DNA from 3 places in the Enterobacter sp. ECC_219_Taxon_10 genome. Region 3 is predicted to be linked to each of the others. Evidence: predicted binding sites of a transcription regulator. Region 3 holds the regulator's gene; each other region holds the start of a gene.
The links. Region 3 encodes Fur, which represses iron uptake genes when iron is present. Its sites were predicted from a motif close to ATAATAATGAGAACNACTATCAA; they were not measured.
Positions count from the first base shown of each region.

Region 1: a site for Fur is predicted at 1,266-1,288, ahead of exbB (tol-pal system-associated acyl-CoA thioesterase). Genes of this name have one in related genera too.
Region 2: a site for Fur is predicted at 1,259-1,281, ahead of sufA (Fe-S cluster assembly scaffold SufA). Genes of this name have one in related genera too.

Region 1 covers NZ_CM178005.1:4,108,590-4,110,859, forward strand. The annotation lists gene exbD (TonB system transport protein ExbD) at 43-468, opposite strand; gene exbB (tol-pal system-associated acyl-CoA thioesterase) at 473-1,204, opposite strand; gene metC (cystathionine beta-lyase) at 1,456-2,270, shown strand, end outside.
Region 2 covers NZ_CM178005.1:2,076,323-2,078,592, forward strand. The annotation lists gene AC4ICF_RS09925 (diguanylate phosphodiesterase) at 1-90, shown strand, start outside; gene AC4ICF_RS09930 (MerR family transcriptional regulator) at 279-1,010, shown strand; gene sufA (Fe-S cluster assembly scaffold SufA) at 1,321-1,689, shown strand; gene sufB (Fe-S cluster assembly protein SufB) at 1,698-2,270, shown strand, end outside.
Region 3 covers NZ_CM178005.1:1,419,305-1,421,574, forward strand. The annotation lists gene chiP (chitoporin ChiP) at 1-212, shown strand, start outside; gene chiQ (ChiQ/YbfN family lipoprotein) at 260-586, shown strand; gene fur (ferric iron uptake transcriptional regulator) at 679-1,125, opposite strand; gene fldA (flavodoxin FldA) at 1,416-1,946, opposite strand; gene ybfE (LexA regulated protein) at 2,102-2,270, opposite strand, start outside.

The DNA.
Region 1 (2,270 bases), 2.2 Mb from region 3:
ACCGACAGGCATAAAAAAAGCCGGCTTTCGCCAGCTTCTGTATCACTTCGAGGCCGCTTTCTCTTCCCCGACCAGCCCAATCTTCAGATAACCCGCCTGATGCAGCGTGTCCATTACCTTCATCATGGTTTCGTAGTCGACGGTTTTGTCCGCCCGGAAGAAGACGGTGGTGTCTTTCTTGCCGCCGGTAAGCCGATCCAGCGCCGGAATAACGGAAGCATCCGTTACCGGGTCGTTACCCAGGAACATGGATTTATCCGCTTTCACCGACAGATAGATAGGCTTTTCCGGACGCGGCTGCGGCTGGCTGGAGGAGGCAGGCAGATTCACCTTCACGTCGACCGTCGCCAGCGGCGCAGCCACCATGAAGATAATCAGCAGCACCAGCATGACGTCGATAAACGGCGTCACGTTGATTTCGTGCATTTCGCCGTTATCGTCCAGATTTTCGTTGAGACGCATCGCCATACTATTAACCTACGCGCAGTTTAGACGCCGCATGGACCGGCTTCACGGAGCTGGCATTCAGGTCGAGATCGCGGCTTTGCAGCAGCAGAACCTGGGCGGCAACGTCTCCGAGAGTCGCTTTGTAGCTGCCAATCATACGCGCGAAGATGTTGTAGATAACCACCGCAGGGATAGCGGCAACCAGACCGATTGCCGTCGCCAGCAGCGCTTCCGCGATACCCGGCGCAACCACCGCGAGGTTGGTGGTTTGGGTCTGCGCAATACCGATAAAGCTGTTCATGATGCCCCAGACCGTACCGAACAGACCAATGAACGGCGAAATCGCGCCGATGGTCGCCAGATAACCATTGCCGCGTCCCATGTGTCGACCAACGGCCGCAACACGACGCTCCAGACGGAAACCGGTACGCTCTTTAATGCCTTCGTTATCTTCACTGCCGGCGGAGAGTTCCAGCTCGTTCTGAGCTTCATTCACTAACAGGGTGGTCAGGCTTTTCGCGTGGAAGGATGAGGTCATCTCAGAAGCCTGATCCAGAGAGCGGGCTTCAGCCAGCTGCTGCTGTTCCCGCTTGAGGCGACGCTTCTGCGAAAGCAGCTCGGCGCTTTTGCTGAAGAAGATAGCCCAGGTGACAACGGACGCCAGAATCAGGCCGATCATCACAATCTTAACCACGATGTCAGCATGATGATACATGCCCCAAACGGAGAGATCCGTCTGCATCAAATTATTACCCACTCTGTATCTCCAGGACGCAAATCACAAAATCTGAACGTAATAATATCAAAAAGTCGTCGAATTGATAGTCGTTCTCATTAGTATTTACATGGTGCCTTAATTTTCGCTCACTTTCCTTGCGCTTACGCAGTAAAAATTTCTTATGCGCTTTTTTGCCAATATTTTCTGCTTATTCGATAAGCATGCGGGTGCAGTTTTTTACAATCGTGGTAGTCTGGACGTCCAGACGTATAAAAACAGGGTTTGCAAATATGACGAAGAAGCATCTTGATACCACGCTGGTACAGGCTGGACGCAGCAAAAAATATACTCAGGGTTCGGTTAACAGCGTGATTCAACGCGCCTCTTCCCTGGTGTTTGACACCGTTGAGGAGAAAAAAATCGCCACGCGCAACCGCGCGAAAGGCGGGTTGTTCTATGGTCGTCGCGGCACCCTAACCCACTTTTCTCTGCAGGAGGCGATGTGCGAGCTGGAAGGCGGCGTGGGCTGCGCGCTGTTCCCGTGCGGGGCGGCGGCGGTTGCTAACACCATTCTGGCGTTTGTGGAACAGGGCGACCATATCCTGATGACCAACACGGCCTATGAACCCAGCCAGGATTTCTGCACCAAAATCCTCAGCAAGCTCGGCGTAACGACCGGCTGGTTTGACCCGCTGATTGGTGAAGGCATTGCTGAACTTATCCAGCCAAACACGCGCATTGTGTTCCTGGAATCTCCCGGTTCTATCACCATGGAAGTGCACGACGTGCCGGCTATCGTTAAGGCCGTACGCAGCAAAGCGCCAGAGGCGATTATCATGATCGACAACACCTGGGCGGCGGGCGTGCTGTTTAAGGCGCTGGAATTCGACATTGATATCTCGATTCAGGCGGCAACGAAATACCTGATTGGCCACTCTGACGGGATGATTGGCACCGCGGTATCCAACGCGCGCTGCTGGGACCAGCTGCGTGAAAATGCCTACCTGATGGGCCAGATGGTGGATGCAGACACGGCATACATGACCAGCCGTGGTATCCGCACGCTGGGGGTTCGCCTGCGTCAGCATCATGAAAGTAGTCTGAA
Region 2 (2,270 bases), 660 kb from region 3:
ATTTCGCAGTTCCAGGGACATCTTTTTGCCAGCCCCCGGCACGGCGGTATTCCGGCCATTGCATGGCCAGAGAAAAAATTCGACTTTTGATAAAGCCGGGCGCAATTGAGTCGGTCTGGCTGTACGAATGGCAAATTTTGTACAACAATGTATTAACAGATGGGTGGTGGAATGTCCCATTCACCTGGGCAAAATACGGTCTTAGTTATACAAATGGTTTGTACAATCTGATAAGGTTGGTGCAGTTAGGTATGGAAGTTCTGAGCGTGAGGGAGTTAATGGCCTATTACAGTATCGGCGAAGTAGCCGAACGATGCGGTATCAACCCCGTTACGCTGCGTGCCTGGCAGCGCCGTTATGGATTGTTGAAGCCGCAGCGCAGCGAAGGGGGTCATCGTCAGTTCGACGATGAAGATATCCTGCGTATCGAAGAGATCAAGCGCCTGATGAAAAGCGGCGTTTCGGTCGGAAAAGTCAAAGCCCTGCTGGAAAACAAAGAAGTTCTGACCCAGGGTAACTGGGCCTCGTTCCAGGAAGAGATGATGACCGTTCTGCGCTACGCCAGCCCGGCAAAGCTGCGTGCCAAAATCGGCGAATTTCGCCGCGACCACGCGATGGATGCGCTGATCGATAACATCATTTCCCCCGTCCGCCAGCGAATGAATCAGGATCAAAATACCGTACGCCACATGGCGAGCATGCTTGACGGTGTTCTGATTGAATTCGCGATTGCAAGCCTGGCGGAGTCGCGCAAGAAAGCGGGTAACGATGCGTTGCTTATCGGCTGGGAATGCGATGACCGGACCCACCTGTGGCTGGAAGCCGCGCGCTTATCGCACAAGGGCTGGCACATTGATGTTCTGGCCGAGCCGATTGATTCCCCGCGTCCTGAGCTCTTCCCGGGGCAAAAAATCTTCGTCTGGACGGGAAAAGCGCCAACACCGCGTCAGCAGGAACAGCTCGATCACTGGCGTGAACAGGGTTTTACCGTTTCATTTCATCACTCATAATCAGAGGCCTTGAGGGCCTTTTTTTGTTTTGATCCCTTCCTGAACAAAAGCTATCTCAAAAATAGGCATTTCCGATGCATATTTTACTTTTCCTTTCTTCGCTGTTTCCTTCGTTCAATAATCCATTAATTTTCAAAGTATTGAACAATTAAATCCATCCCGCCCGCATCTCCTGACAGGGTCTATGCTTAATAAAAGTAGACAAAAAGGGCGGTTTAGCCGAATGCCCCTGCTGACAGAGGGTTGAAGTGATAATCGTTATCACTAACATGGTGTTATGCCCTGATGGCTAATCAGATGAGGTGGACCTATGGAACTGCATTCAGAAACCTTCAATCCTGCCGATTTTGCCTGGCGTGGTTTAACGCTCACGCCTGCGGCGGCAGCGCATATCCACGAGCTGGTGGCGAAAAAGCCCGAGATCCTCGGCGTACGCTTAGGCGTTAAGCAGACCGGCTGCGCGGGCTTTGGCTACGTGCTGGATACCGTCACCGCACCGGAAAAAGATGACCTGGTGTTTGAAACCGATGGCGCAAAGCTGTACGTCGCGCTACAGGCTATGCCGTTTATCGACGGTACAGAGGTGGACTACGTACGGGAAGGTTTAAACCAGTTATTCAAATTTCATAACCCGAAAGCCCAGAACGAATGCGGCTGCGGCGAAAGCTTTGGGGTATAGGCGGTACTATGTCTCGTAATACTGAAGCAACGAGTGATGTAAACACCTGGAGCGGCGGACACCTCAACTATAAAGAGGGTTTTTTCACGCAGCTGCAGACAGACGAGCTGGCTAAAGGGATTAATGAAGATGTCGTGCGCGCCATCTCGGCCAAACGTAACGAGCCCGAGTGGATGCTCGAATTTCGCCTGAGCGCCTTCCGCGCCTGGCTGGAGATGGAAGAGCCGCACTGGCTGAAAGCCCATTACGACAAACTGAACTATCAGGATTACAGCTACTACTCCGCGCCCTCCTGCGGCAGCTGTGACGATACCTGCGCTTCGCAGCCCGGCGCGGTACAGCAGACCGGTGCCGAGAACAGCTTCCTGAGTAAAGAAGTGGAAGAGGCCTTTAATCAGCTTGGCGTCCCGGTTCGCGAGGGCAAAGAGGTGGCGGTGGACGCCATTTTCGACTCCGTCTCGGTGGCGACCACTTATCGCGAAAAGCTGGCCGAGCAGGGGATTATTTTCTGCTCCTTTGGCGAAGCGATTCATGACCATCCCGAGCTGGTGAAGAAGTACATCGGCACCGTGGTACCGAGT
Region 3 (2,270 bases):
ATCCTAACTATCGCCTGAAAGAGTCCTCCTACAGCCTGGATGCTATCTATACCCTGCAGGATGGCCGCGCGAAAGGCACGATGTTCAAGCTGCACTTCACCCAGTATGACAACCACTCCGATATTCCAAGCTATGCGGGCGGTTACGGCAACATCTTCCAGGATGAACGTGACGTCAAATTCATGGTTATCGCCCCATTCACCATCTTCTGATGAGCACACCGGCGGGCTGAGTCCCGCCGGTCTGGAGACTGCACATGATGAAAAAAATCGTAATCGTCGCGTTGCTGGCATCAGGGCTGGTGGCGTGCGCTCAGACTCAGGCGCCAAAAGAGGATTCCCGTCTGAAGGAGGCGTATAGCGCCTGTATTAATACCGCGGAAGGATCGCCGGAGAAAATCGAAGCCTGTCGGAGCGTGCTGAATGTGTTGAAGAAAGAGAAAGCGCATGAGCAGTTCGCGACGCAGGAGAACGTTCGGGTGATGGATTATCAGGCCTGTATTCAGGCGCGTAAAACCGGTAACGATCAGGAAGTGGCGAAGCGTTGCGATAAGATCTGGAACGAGATACGCAATAACAATAAATAAGTTGCTTTACGCCCGGTGGCACTTTGCTTACCGGGCTTTTTTGACGCAAAAAAAAGCCAACCTCGCGGCTGGCTCAGAGTATGAACGCTAACTTATTTTGTGTCGTGAGCGTGTTCATTCTCGCGGCAATCCCCTTCAGCGCAGTGACCGTATAGGTACAGGCTGTGGTTGGTCAGGCGAATGCCGTGACGAGCTGCGATTTCACGCTGACGCGCTTCGATGGAATCATCGCTAAATTCAATGACCTTGCCGCAATCGAGGCAGATCAGGTGATCGTGGTGATGCTGCTGGGTCAGTTCGAATACAGATTTACCGCCTTCGAAATTATGACGGGTAACAATGCCCGCGTCATCAAACTGGTTCAGCACGCGATAAACGGTGGCCAGCCCAATCTCTTCACCCATGTCGATAAGACGTTTATAAAGGTCTTCCGCACTGACATGGTGATTGTCTGGACCCTGAAGCACTTCGAGGATTTTTAATCGAGGAAGCGTTACTTTCAGGCCAGCCTTCTTTAATGCGGTATTGTTGTCAGTCATGCGGAATCTGTCCTGTTGCTAAACGATTCACTTCTGAAGGAAGTGACAGAAAATGCACCTGGGTTAATGCGTCTCATTATAGAACTGCCATGCCTAAATGAAAACTGCAAGTCTCAGGCAAAATATGCTTATAAAAACGTGGTATCACCAACAAACTTGCTCAATGGAAACCACATTTTGCCAGGGAGACATTGTACAGGTCTGGGCGAAAAAGTTAAAAGTTTGTAGCAATTAATTTAATCGGTTTTACCTGGAAAACGGGCGCAACCTGCGTTGCGCCGTAGAAAAAATCAGGCGTTGAGAATATCGTCCAGGTGGAGTTCTTCACGGATCTGCTTAACCCACTTCTCTACACGCTCTGCCGTAAGCTCAGGCTGACGGTCTTCGTCAATGGCCAGACCGACAAAATGATCGTCATCGGCCAAGCCTTTAGAGGCTTCGAAGTGGTAACCGGCAGTCGGCCAGTGACCAACAATAACCGCGCCATTCGGCTCAATGATGTCGCGAATCGTCCCCAGCGCGTCACAGAAGTACTCGGCATAGTCTTCCTGATCGCCACAGCCAAACAGTGCGACCAGCTTCCCGTTGAAGTCCACCTCTTCCAGCGTCGGGAAGAAATCGTCCCAGTCGCACTGGGCTTCACCGTAGTACCAGGTTGGAATACCCAGCAGCAGAATGTCATAGCCCTCGAGATCTTCTTTGCTGCTCTTGGCGATGTCATGCACATCAGCAACGTCTTTACCGAGCTGTTTCTGAATGTTTTTTGCGATATTTTCGGTATTGCCGGTATCACTGCCGAAGAAAATGCCGATGATTGCCATGAGTAAAATAACCTCTTGAAACTTAATGGTATGGTGGCGCAATTCGGCCACGGATAAGGGCAATAATAGCAGAACTGGCAACCCTGCGGAAACCGCTATCGCGCAGGACTGCACTCTGTGCTACATGAAAAGGGCGATAAAGAGGTTTTTCAGACTTATGCCTGGCTGCGAAGCGTCTCAAGCTGAGCGATGAGCATCTCTTCAATAAGCTCGCTGCGGCTGATATTACGCGCCTCGGCCAGCTCGTTAAGCGCATCGACAGCGTCAGCGTTGAGCTTCAGTTCGACACGCTTAAGCCCACGATTTTTATCGCGTTTAAGCTGA